Regions from separate parts of the Pseudarthrobacter sp. rb genome, predicted to be linked through region 1. Evidence: predicted binding sites of a transcription regulator. Region 1 holds the regulator's gene; the other holds the start of a gene.
What was found. Region 1 encodes LexA, which represses DNA repair genes until DNA is damaged. Its sites were predicted from a motif close to TCGAACANNTGTTCGA; they were not measured.
Positions count from the first base shown of each region.

Region 2: a site for LexA is predicted at 1,785-1,800, ahead of ACWRN3_RS12830 (shikimate dehydrogenase). Genes of this name have one in related genera too.

Region 1 covers NZ_JBWJAR010000001.1:559,071-562,478, forward strand. The annotation lists gene ACWRN3_RS02475 (ATP-dependent DNA helicase) at 1-1,624, shown strand, start outside; gene lexA (transcriptional repressor LexA) at 1,673-2,407, opposite strand; gene ACWRN3_RS02485 (LysM peptidoglycan-binding domain-containing protein) at 2,761-3,111, shown strand; gene ACWRN3_RS02490 (histidinol-phosphate transaminase) at 3,267-3,408, shown strand, end outside.
Region 2 covers NZ_JBWJAR010000008.1:142,688-146,095, forward strand. The annotation lists gene ACWRN3_RS12820 (MFS transporter) at 1-622, opposite strand, end outside; gene ACWRN3_RS12825 (IclR family transcriptional regulator) at 855-1,718, shown strand; gene ACWRN3_RS12830 (shikimate dehydrogenase) at 1,874-2,755, shown strand; gene ACWRN3_RS12835 (bifunctional sugar phosphate isomerase/epimerase/4-hydroxyphenylpyruvate dioxygenase family protein) at 2,755-3,408, shown strand, end outside.

The sequences.
Region 1 (3,408 bases):
GCAGCTCTTCTCCCTGGGAGAGGACACCAGCGTTCCACATTTCGCTGCTTCGGTGGGCGGACCATCGTCGCAGCTCGGCAAGGAAGTGGTACGGCTCCGCGAATGGGCCGAAAAGACAACCACCGGCGACAGGGACGAGCTCCTGCCCGGCGTGACCGACCGCGCCTGGCGCCAGGTTTCCGTGACGTCGATGGAATGCCTGGGGGCACAGAAATGCCCGATGGCCGCCGAATGCTTCAGCGAACTCGCCCGGCAAGACGCAGCCGAGGCCGATGTGGTGGTCACCAACCACGCCATGCTGGCCGTCAGCGCGTTCGAGGGACTTGCCGTCCTGCCCGAATACGACGTCGTGGTGGTGGACGAAGCGCACGAACTGCAGGACCGGGTCACTGGCGCCGTGTCCGGACAGTTGTCCGTGGCTATGGTCCACGCTGCCGCTTCGGGTGCCCGGAAACATACCGCCATCACCGTTGACGCCCTGAACGCCGCAGCTGCCAACCTGGAACTGGCCCTTGCCGGCGCACCGAACGGCCTGCTTCCCAACGGGCTGAACGATGAACAGCTCGACTGCGTGGACCAGTTGCGTGAAGCGTGCCGGGCCGCGTTGTCCGATTCCAAAGGGGACAGCAACACCACAGCCGACGGCGGGCGGCAGCTGGCGCGTTCCCGGCTGATGCTCATCCTGGAACTCTGCGAAAGGCTCATTGCTGCACGCGAGAACCGCGAAGTGGTGTGGTTCTCCCGCGCCAGCACCTTCGATCCCGGCCAGGGATACTCACAGCCCGATGACAGTGCGCCGGTGCTGATCAACATAGCCCCGCTGTCCGTCGCCGGCAGGCTGCGGGAGGGACTCTTCGCAGACCACACCGTCGTGCTGACCTCTGCCACCCTGGCCATCGGCTCCGCCTTTGAACCGGCGGCCGGGGGACTGGGCCTGGTAGGCGACGGGGCCCCCAGCTGGACGGGCGTGGATGTTGGCTCGCCCTTCGACTATCCCAAGCAGGGCATCCTCTACGTCGCCGGCCACCTGCCCAAGCCCGGCCGCGGCGTGTCACAGGAAGCGCTGTCAGAACTCGAAGCACTCATCAAGGCATCAGGCGGGGGCGCCCTGTGCCTGTTCTCCTCGCGGCGGGCGGCCGAAGAGGCCGCCGACGCCCTCCGGCCCAAGCTCAATATGACTGTTCTCTGCCAGGGCGAGTCGACCATGACCGCCTTGGTCAAGCAATTCGCCGACGAACCGGACACCTGCCTCTTCGGCACTATGTCCCTATGGCAGGGCGTCGACGTTCCCGGAGGATCCTGCCGGCTGGTGGTCATAGACCGCATACCCTTCCCACGGCCGGACGATCCCCTGGTGACGGCGCGTTCGCGTGCCGTGGCGCAGGCAGGGGGAAACGGCTTCATGTCCGTTTCCGCCACCCACGCGGCCATCCGGCTCGCCCAGGGTGCCGGGCGCCTGATCAGGTCTACCGGGGACAAAGGCGTGGTGGCCGTCCTGGACTCACGGCTGGCCACCGAACGCTATGCAGGATTCCTGCGCGGTGCGCTGCCCCCGTTCTGGGCCACCACCGACCGCGCCAAGGCGCTGGCCGCGCTCAACCGGCTTGGTGCCGACGCTTCCTGACGGACTGCCGGACAACGCCTGCGCGGATGCCGCGCAGGCGTGCGCAGGCTAGAGGGAACGCAGGACCGAGACGACCTTGCCCATGATGGTGGCGTGGTCGCCCAGGATAGGTTCGTACTGCGTGTTCTGGGGGAGCAGCCACGTGTGGCCGTCGCGCTGGCGGAACGTCTTCACGGTCGCCTCGTCGTCCAGCAGGGCAGCAACAATGTCCCCATTGGCCGCGTCAGCCTGGCGCCTCACCACCACCCAGTCACCATCGCAAATGGCGGCGTCCACCATGGAGTCGCCAGCCACTTTGAGCATGAAAAGTTCGCCCTGGCCCACCAGCTGGCGGGGCAGCGGCATGACATCCTCCACGAGCTGTTCGGCGAGGATGGGCCCGCCGGCGGCAATCCGGCCCACCAAAGGAACCATGGCCGTATCCAGTGCGGTAGGCAGTTCGGTGACCGTGGCGCCCCCGCCCGCAGCCTGCGGCGCAGGAGACGCACCGGCGCCTTTGCCCCCGCCGTCCAGCGTGAGCGGCATCAGCACTTCCATGGCGCGCGGCCGCTTGGGGTCGCGGCGCAGGTAACCCAGCTTCTCCAACTGGGAAAGCTGGTGGGTCACGCTGGACAGGCTCGCAAGGCCGACGGTATCGCCGATCTCGCGCATGGAGGGCGGATACCCGTTCTCATTGACCGAGCGCTGGATGGTCTCGAGGATCTTTTTCTGCCGAGGGGTCAGCCCCTTGGCTGTCCTCTTGGATTGCGGGGCGGTCCTGCCCCCGGCGGCTGCTGCTGCCATATTCGCCAATGCCTTTCGCTTGCCGCCGGATCTTCCGTGTGCCGCTGTTCCACAGTGCCGCCGGAAGGACTCCCACTGTCATTGTCAGACCCTGCTGTTCAACTTCAGTGGTGGTTGTTCTGTGGTTTCAAAACTAGGCCAGCCACATTGCTTTTTCAAACATTTGTTCTAGCGAGTCTCGACATTGTTCGTTGATAGGTGCTAAAACTTAACAAGCAAAGTTCGAACATGTGTTCTAACCAGCAGATGCGCCATTCGAATACGCGGCCGGGAGAAGTCCCGGCGCGTATGAACGGCAAGGCAGCAGCGGGCGGACACCCGGGCAGCACGGCAAGTCCAGGAGGGCTTAGTTCATGTCAGCTTTATCTCTTCACCAGGTTTCACCTTCGTCCGCGCCCCTGCGGCTGACCCGCCGGGGGAGGATCGTCCTGATCGGAGTTCCGCTCGTGCTCCTGGCTGTACTCCTGCTGTCGCTTTCGGGCCTCTTCCACTCCCCGGCCAAGGCGTCGGACTCGGCCGCCGACCTTGCGGTGACGCCCACCGTCACGGTGACCGTGCAGTCCGGCCAGTCGCTGTGGGCCATTGCGGGCGCCGTCGCTCCGGACCGGGACGCCCGGGACGTCGTGGCGGACATCGTCCAGCTCAACAACCTTGCCGCGGGCACCGTTCTTCCGGGCCAGCAGCTCTTCGTCCCCACCCACTGATTGTCCGCAGCCGCTGGATCTGCCGCCTCCGCCGGCTGCCAGGGCCCGCTGCCTGCGCTGGCGCCTCACGTGAAGCGGGCGGCCGCGGGACATGCCGAGGGCGAACAGGAACCGTCACATTTTCCGGTCGTTGCCGCGGCAACTAAACTGTTCAGGTGAACGACCAGCTAGAACGTCTGAACCGGCTTCCCCTCCGCAGCAACCTCCGCGGCCTGACCCCATACGGGGCGCCCCAACTGGACGTCCCCATCCTGCTGAACGTCAATGAAAACACCCATGGTGTTCCCGCCGACGTGC
Region 2 (3,408 bases), on a different contig from region 1:
CCACAACCACCGCGGCGCTCAGCCAGAACGGGATGCGCCAGCCGATGCCGAACTTGATCTCGTCCGGCAGGGCCAGGACAGGGATGAACACCAGGGCCGCGAGGATCTGGCCGCCCTGGGTGCCGGTGAGGGTCCAGGAGGTGAAGAAGGAACGGCGGTTGTCCGGGGCGTGCTCCAGGGTCATGGAGGAGGCGCCGGCCTGCTCGCCTGCAGCGGAGAGGCCCTGGCACAGGCGGGCCAGCACCAGCAGCGCCGGAGCCCACCAGCCGACCGTACGGAAGTCGGGCAGGCAGCCGATGACGAAGGTGGAAGCACCCATGAGCACCAGGGTGAACATGAGCACTTTCTGGCGGCCCACCCGGTCGCCGAAGTGGCCCAGGATGACGGCGCCGATGGGCCGTGCCACGTACGCGAACCCGAAGGTGGCGAAGGACATGATGGCGGCGTTGGCATCGGCGCTGGGGAAGAAGACCGTGGGGAAGATCAGCGCTGCGGCCGAGCCAAAGATGAAGAAGTCATAGTATTCGACGGCGCTGCCCAGGAAGCTGGCGAGGGCGGCCTTCCTGGGTGTTCCGGCGGAGGTGAGGGCACCCGCCCCTGCGGACGGAAGTGTCTTGCTCATGGTGTTCCTTTGGTGTGACGACATTGTCGCGGATGGATCTGGGGGTCGCAGCCGCCGAGGCCTTGGTGCGGGCGGGGGATGCGGCTGGAGTCCGGTGGAAAGACCCGGCAGTTGTAGCCACATGGTGGGAGCTACTTTTGCGATACAGAAACTATGACTGTGAGGGCAGTCACCTGTCAAGAAAATAATCACCATCTAGAAATAGCTCTCACATTGTGGCAACATCGAACCCATGAGTGTGAACCAAACCACAGCGGCCAATGAAGAACCCGCTGCCGCCGCCCGCGCCGGAGAGCCCGTGAATGCCATGCCGCCGGAAGGCAAAGTGGGTGCCCGTCCCGCCGACCGCACGGACATGGTGGGCAAGGCCCTGGGGCTGCTGGTCCTCCTGGGTGATGAACCCCGCGGTGCAAGTGCCGCGGAGATTTCCCGCCGCGCCGAACTTCCCTTCAGCACTACCTACCGCCTGCTGGGCTCCCTGACCCGCGACGGCTTTGTCGATTACGAGCCGGACGGCCGCCGCTACCACCTGGGCCTGCGGATCTTCCAGCTGGGACAGCGCGTCTCCAACCACCATGGCTTCGCGGGAACAGCCATGCCCATCCTCCGCCGGGTCACCGAACAGACCGGCGAGGCCACCATCCTCAGCGTCCGCGACGGCCTGCACCACCTGACCGTCAGCAAGGTGGACGGGCCGCAGACCTTCCGCGTGACCAGCGACCCCGGCCACCTCGGCTCGCTCTCCACCACCGCCGTGGGCAAGGCCCTGGTGGCTTTTGCCGAGGATGTGGAACGCGAAAAGCTGCTGGCCGAGGTCCCGCTTGAGGCGCTCACTGACACATCCATTACGGACCGCGGCGCCTTCCGGGCCGAGATCGAGAAGGTCCGCCGGCAGGGATATGCCGTCATGGATGAGGAGAACGAGGCGGGGATGCGCGCCGTGGCCGTGCCGCTGCTCAATGACCAGGGGCATGCCTTCGCCTCGCTGGCCACCGCCGTGCCGGTGTTCCGGCTGGACCTTGAGGGGCTCGTGGCGCACGTTCCCCTGCTGCAGGAAGCCGCCGCCGAACTGGCCGCCAGGCTGCCCCAGCGATAGCACCAGGAGGCCTCACGGCTTCCCCGGAGACTTATTCTGTTCGCATCTAGAACAACAGTGCGATAAGTGAACATTTGTTGTACCGTAATCCCTATCACCCCGCAGCGCGGCCGAGTTCCGCTACTGCCCGGTGTCGTACCAAAGGAGCTGCACGCATGAGCAATCGAACTGAGTCCTACCTGGTAGGGCTGGTTGGTGACGGCGTTACGCCATCGCTCACGCCGCCTATGCACGAACGGGAAGGTGACGTGCAGGGCCTGCGCTACCTGTACCGGCCCATCGACCTGCTGGAACTGGGGCTGACCGGGGAATCGGTGGGCGCCATCCTGCACAGCGCCCGCACCCTGGGCTTCAACGGCCTGAACATCACCCATCCCTGCAAGCAGCTGGTCCTGCAGCACCTGGATGAGGTCAGCCCGGACGCGCGCCGGCTCGGCGCCGTAAACACCGTGGTCATCCGGGACGGCCGCTTCATCGGCCACAACACCGACTTCTCCGGCTTCGCCGCCGCCCTCGCCTCCGGCCTCCCCGGCGCCCGGCTGGACCGTGTAGTGCAGCTCGGCGCGGGCGGGGCCGGGTCCGCCGTCGCCTACGCCCTGCTCAGCGCAGGCGTAAAAACGCTGGACCTGGTGGACATGGACCCCCAACGGGCGGCGGCACGGGCTGCCGAGCTGCAGGGCTTTTTCCCGCACAGCACCGTCACGGCCCGCACGACGGCGGAGCTGCCGCAGCTGATGCCGCTGGCCGACGGCCTGGTGCACTGCACACCCGTTGGCATGGCAGCCCACCCCGGCGTCCCGCTGGACCTGGACCTGCTCGAGCCCCGGCACTGGGTGGCGGACATCGTCTACCGGCCGATCGACACCGAACTGGTCCGCGGCGCCCGCGCCAAGGGCTGCGAGGTCCTGGACGGCGGCCGGATGGCAGTGGGCCAGGCCGCCGACGCGTTCCGGATCTTCACCGGCCTGGACGCGGACCCGGAGCGCATGCGCTCGCACTTCCTGGAACTTGTGGCCGCCGAGGAGGTGGCCGCCTGATGCGCACCGGAATCGCCACCGTCTGCCTCTCCGGCACCCTGAAGGAAAAGATGCAGGCCTGCGCCAGCGCCGGCTTCGACGGCATCGAGATTTTTGAGCAGGACCTGGTCACCTCACCGCTCAGCCCTGAAGATGTGCGGAAGATGGCAGCGGACCTGGGGCTCGGCCTGGACCTGTACCAGCCCTTCCGCGACTTCGACGGCGTCACCCCGGACCTGCTGAAGGCCAACCTCCGGCGCGCCGAGGCCAAGTTCAAGCTCATGGCACGCCTGGGCATGGACACCATCCTGGTGTGCTCCAACGTTGCCACCGCCACCATTGACGACGATGCTGTCCGCGCGGAACAACTTGCACAGCTCGCAAACCTGGCCGGGGACCACGGCGTCAAGGTGGCCTATGAGGCCCTGGCCTGGGGCAAGTACGTCAACGACTACGAGCACGCCTACCGCCTGGTGGAGATGGTGGACCACCCCAACCTGGGAACCTGCCTGGACTCCTTCCACATCCTGTCCCGCGACTGGGACACCGCGCCGATCGAGGACATCAACCCGGACAAGATCTTCTTCGTCCAGGTGGCGGACGCCCCCAAGCTCTCGATGGACGTCCTGTCCTGGAGCCGCCATTACCGGGTGTTCCCGGGCGAGGGGCAGTTC